DNA from 2 places in the Streptomyces graminofaciens genome. Region 2 is predicted to be linked to the other one. Evidence: riboswitches for the same ligand, from Rfam matches in the RefSeq annotation. Region 2 holds a riboswitch; the other holds the start of a gene.
What was found. A riboswitch is a leader RNA that binds a small molecule or an ion and turns the genes downstream of it on or off. The one in region 2 is predicted to bind glycine.
Positions count from the first base shown of each region.

Region 1: it holds a riboswitch for glycine, as region 2 does, so the genes downstream of both, gcvP (aminomethyl-transferring glycine dehydrogenase) here and gcvT (glycine cleavage system aminomethyltransferase GcvT) in region 2, are expected to answer to the same signal.

Region 1 is NZ_AP018448.1:10,481,435-10,483,827, reverse strand. Features, by position in the region: gene gcvP (aminomethyl-transferring glycine dehydrogenase) at 1-1,514, opposite strand, end outside; glycine riboswitch at 1,688-1,783, opposite strand; gene SGFS_RS46145 (PRC-barrel domain-containing protein) at 1,913-2,281, shown strand.
Region 2 is NZ_AP018448.1:4,690,215-4,692,607, reverse strand. Features, by position in the region: gene gcvT (glycine cleavage system aminomethyltransferase GcvT) at 134-1,261, opposite strand; glycine riboswitch at 1,413-1,508, opposite strand; gene SGFS_RS19850 (AAA family ATPase) at 1,716-2,384, shown strand.

The DNA of each region.
Region 1 (2,393 bases), 5.8 Mb from region 2:
CGGTCCAGCGCGTAGTCCCGGTCGGCGAGCTTGCGCAGATAGCGCAGCATCGCGGTCTCGGAGCGGTACTGGTGGAAGACGGGGTGCGTGAGGTACTCGTCGGAGCGCAGCAGCGAGCCCGGCAGCGCCTCCTCGGCGGCGACATCGAGGGCCTCGACATCGCCCTCGACCCCGAACGCGCCCCATACGGCCGTGAGCTGGGCCCGCGTGGTGGTCTCGTCGCAGGAGACGGAGACCCGGTCGGCGTCGACGAGGCGCAGGTTCACGCCGTTCTCCCGCGCGGCGGCGACGACCTCGGCCGCCCGGCCCGGCACCCGCACGGTGAGCGTGTCGAAGTAGGCGCCGTGCACGACCTCGACTCCGCCGGTGGCGAGCCCCGCAGCGAGGATCGTGGCGTACCGGTGCGTACGCCGAGCGATGCTTCGCAGCCCCTCCGGCCCGTGGTAGACGGCGTACATGCCGGCCATCACGGCGAGCAGCACCTGAGCCGTACAGATGTTGCTGGTGGCCTTCTCCCGGCGGATGTGCTGTTCACGCGTCTGCAGGGCGAGCCGGTACGCCTTGTGCCCGTCGGCGTCCACGGACACACCCACGAGCCGCCCGGGCAGGCTGCGCGCGAACTTCTCGTGCACGGCCATGTAACCGGCGTGCGGCCCGCCGAAGCCCATCGGCACCCCGAACCGCTGGGTCGTGCCCACCGCGATGTCGGCGCCCAGCTCACCGGGGGAGGTGAGCAGCGTGAGCGCGAGCAGATCGGCGGCGACCGTGACGAGCGCGCCGAGTTCGTGGGCCTGGTCGACGACGGGCTTGAGGTCGCGTACGGCACCGGAGGCGCCCGGGTACTGCAGCAGCACACCGTTGATCTCACGAGCGGCGATGTCGGCCGGGATGCCCTCGCTCAGATCGGCGACGACGACCTCGACCCCGGTCGGCTCGGCACGGGTCTCGATCACGGCGATGGTCTGCGGCAGCGCGTCGGCGTCGACGAGGAAGAGCCCCTTCTTGTTCTTCCCCATGCGCCGGGACAGCGCCATGGCCTCGGCTGCGGCGGTGCCCTCGTCGAGCAGGGAGGCCCCGGAGGTGGGCAGTCCGGTGAGATCGGCGACCACGGTCTGGAAATTGAGCAGCGCTTCGAGCCGCCCCTGGGAGATCTCGGGCTGATAAGGCGTGTAAGCGGTGTACCAGGCCGGATTCTCCATCACATTCCGCAGAATCACCGGCGGTGTGAACGTCCCGTAGTACCCGAGCCCGATCATCGAGCCGAGCACCTGGTTACGGTCCGCGAGCGTACGCAGCTCCGCGAGAACCTCGGCCTCCGTACGCGCGCCCGGCAACCGCAACGCTTCGGCGTTCTTGATCACATCCGGGACGGCGGCGGCCGTCAGCTCGTCGAGCGAGCCGTAGCCGACGTTGGCGAGCATCTTGGCCCGGGCCTCTTGATCGGGGCCGATGTGCCGCCGCTCGAAGGGGATTCCCTGTTCGAGCTCGGCAAGCGGAATGCGATGGGCGGTCATTGCGGAGGCCTCCTGGTCTGACGCGACCTTCGAGGGACACCACGGCACGGGTGCCCCGACGGCCTCCCCCTCTGTCATCTCGACCTGAGAGCTTCACCGGTCCATGAACGAACCGGCTTTCACCGTCGGTGAGAGCGGAAGCCGTCGACACCCGCTCTGCTTTCCAGAGTGACCTCGTCCGTGCGGTACGTGGGCCTGAGAGATTCCGGGGAGGATTTGCTCCTTCGGCGCCTCCGATGATGTCTGGAGGACTCTCCCGCACAGGGTCAGCAGCCGCCGTCAGCCTATCAGCGCGGTCGACGCACAGGTCTTCGAGTGGCCGCCTCCCCTGATGTGCCTTTTCGTAGGGTAAGAGACGATTCGTGGCGACAGCCCCTTTGCGACCACTTGGAGGGACCGTGCAGACCGATATCGATCCGCGCAACCTGATCGGCCGCAAGGCGTTCGACCGCAAGGGCACCAAGATCGGCACGGTGGACGAGGTCTACCTCGACGACGCCACCGGGACCCCGGAGTGGGCGGCGATACGCATGGGCCTCTTCGGCCGCGACGCCTTCATCCCCCTGGAGCCCAGCGAACTGATGGAGGGCACCCTCCGCGTCCCCTTCGACCGCGCCCTGATCAAGGACGCTCCCGACTTCGGCGTAGGCCGCCACCTCTCCCCCGAACAGGAACTCCAGCTCTACCACCACTACGGCCTGGACGTGGCACCCCCGCCCCCACTGGACCGAGACTTCGGCCAGATAGCGGGCCAGGAAGACGTCTGACCTACAGCCCAACCCCCAACCGCCCTCACCCACACCAGCCCGAACCCCTCGCCCCTCCCGGCTCCCGGCTCCCGGCTCCCGGCTCCCGGCTCCCGGCTCCCGGCTCCCGGCT
Region 2 (2,393 bases):
GGGAGTGATGATGAATGGGGGACTGCTGAGACCGCTGTTGAGCAGCACGGATGTGCCCAGCCTCACTCTGCCGAACCTCTGCCGAACGTCTACTGAATGTCTGTCGAACTTCAGTCGAACGACTACGAAGGTGTCACTTCTGGCGCTTGTAGAACGGCAGCGCCACGACCTCGTACGGCTCGTGGCTGCCCCGGATGTCCACACCGACCCCGGCCGTCCCCGGCACGGAGTGCGCGGCGTCGACGTACGCCATGGCGATCGGCTTGCCAAGAGTGGGGGAGGGGGCACCGGAGGTGACCTCGCCGATCACCTTGCCGTCGGCGACCACCGGGTACCCGGCGCGCGGGACCCGGCGGCCCTCGGCGACGAGCCCGACGAGGACGCGCGGGGGCGCGGCGGCGGCCCGCTCGGCGGCGGCCTCCAGCGCCGTACGGCCGACGAAGTCGCCGTCCTTCTCGAACTTCACGACCCGCCCGAGCCCGGCGTCGAACGGCGTCAGCTCCGTGGACAGCTCGTGCCCGTACAGCGGCATGCCGGCCTCCAGTCGCAGGGTGTCCCGGCAGGACAGCCCGCAGGGGACAAGCCCGGCGCCCTCGCCTGCCTCGGTCAGTGCCTGCCACAGCTCCACGGCGTGATCCGGCTTCACGAACAGCTCGAAGCCGTCCTCGCCGGTGTAGCCGGTGCGCGCGATCAGCGCGGGGACGCCCGCGACCGTGCCGGGCAGCCCGGCGTAGTACTTCAGGCCGTCCAGGTCGGCGTCGGTGAGCGCCTTGAGGATGCCGGGGGACTCGGGGCCCTGCACGGCGATCAGCGCGTACGCGTCCCGGTCGTCCCGCACCTCGGCGTCGAACCCGGCCGCACGCTCGACGAGCGCGTCCAGCACGACCTGGGCGTTGGAGGCGTTGGCGACGACCATGTATTCGGTTTCGGCCAGCCGGTAGACGATCAGGTCGTCGAGGATGCCGCCGTCCTCGCGGCAGATCATGGTGTAGCGGGCGCGGCCCGTCTTCACAGCGCCGATGTTGCCGACCAGCGCGTGGTCGAGCAGGGCCGCGGCCTGCGGGCCGGTGACGGTGATCTCACCCATGTGGGAGAGGTCGAAGAGTCCGGCCCGGGTGCGTACGGCGTGGTGCTCGTCGCGCTCGGAGCCGTACCGCAGGGGCATGTCCCAGCCGGCGAAGTCGGTCATCGTGGCGCCGAGCGAGCGATGCAGCGCATCGAGCGCGGTGAGGCGCGGTCCAACGGGGGAGTTACTGCTCATCGGTTCTGCTCCCAGGGCATGACAGGCGAGGAAAGTTCCTCCCCATCTGTCATCGGAACCTGAGAGGTTCACCACGACCGTACGTATCGGTGGTCGTGACTTGCACCGTGGGTGGAGCCACCGGTCACGGCGACTCGCTTTTCAGATGTGCCTCGCCCGCGCGGTATCTGGGCCTGAGAGATTCAAGGGAGGGACTTGCTCCTTCGGCGCCCCAGCGGTCTGCTGGGAGCTCTCCCGCGCGGATTCAAGCGGCCGGTATGCAGTTGGCGCGCACATCATTGCACGCATCGGCACGGCACGGCAGAGGGAGCCTCACCGGTCCCGCAGGGGGGAGACACAGCGGTTCGTAGCACGCTTGTGTCCATACGAGGACTGAAACAGGAGCGATCGGGCATTACCTTCTCTTTACAGTCTGTGGGGATGGGGCCTCCAACCCCTGGGGAGGACGATCACGGTGAACAGGACCAGGGCGTACGCGACGACCTCGGGCATCGCGCTGCCCAAGCGGCCCGCTGTCCCGGCCGGGGAGGCATGCGGCCCGTTCCCGACGGCGGTCGTCCGCGACCTCAGGGACCGCTCCGGCCGCAGCCCGCGCGAGCTGTCCTTCGGACCGGACGACCTCGTCGTCGTCACCGGGCTGCCCGGCAGCGGCAAGTCGACGCTGATGCGACGGGCGGTGCCGGGCCGGCGGATCGACTCCCAGGACACCCGCGACCGCTACGACGCGCGCCTGCCCCGCGTGCTGCCGTACGCCGTGTACCGGCCGTTCGTGCGCCTCGCCCACTACGGCGGGCTGTGGCGGGCGCTGCGGTCCGGTGAGGGTGTCGTCGTGCATGACTGCGGGACGCAGGCGTGGGTGCGGGGCTGGCTGGCTCGGGAGGCCCGGCGGCGTGGCGGCACCCTGCACCTGCTGTTGCTCGACGTGACCGCCGGGCAGGCCCGGGACGGTCAGCGGGAGCGGGGCAGGGGCGTCTCCCGGTACGCCTTCGCCCGGCACCGCGGTGCCATGACCCGGCTGCTGCGGCAGGTGGAGAAGGGGCGGCTGCCGGAGGGGTGCGGGTCGGCTGTGCTGATCGACCGGGACGCGGCGGACGCTCTGAAGAGGATCGACTTCGCTGGGTGAGATTTCGGG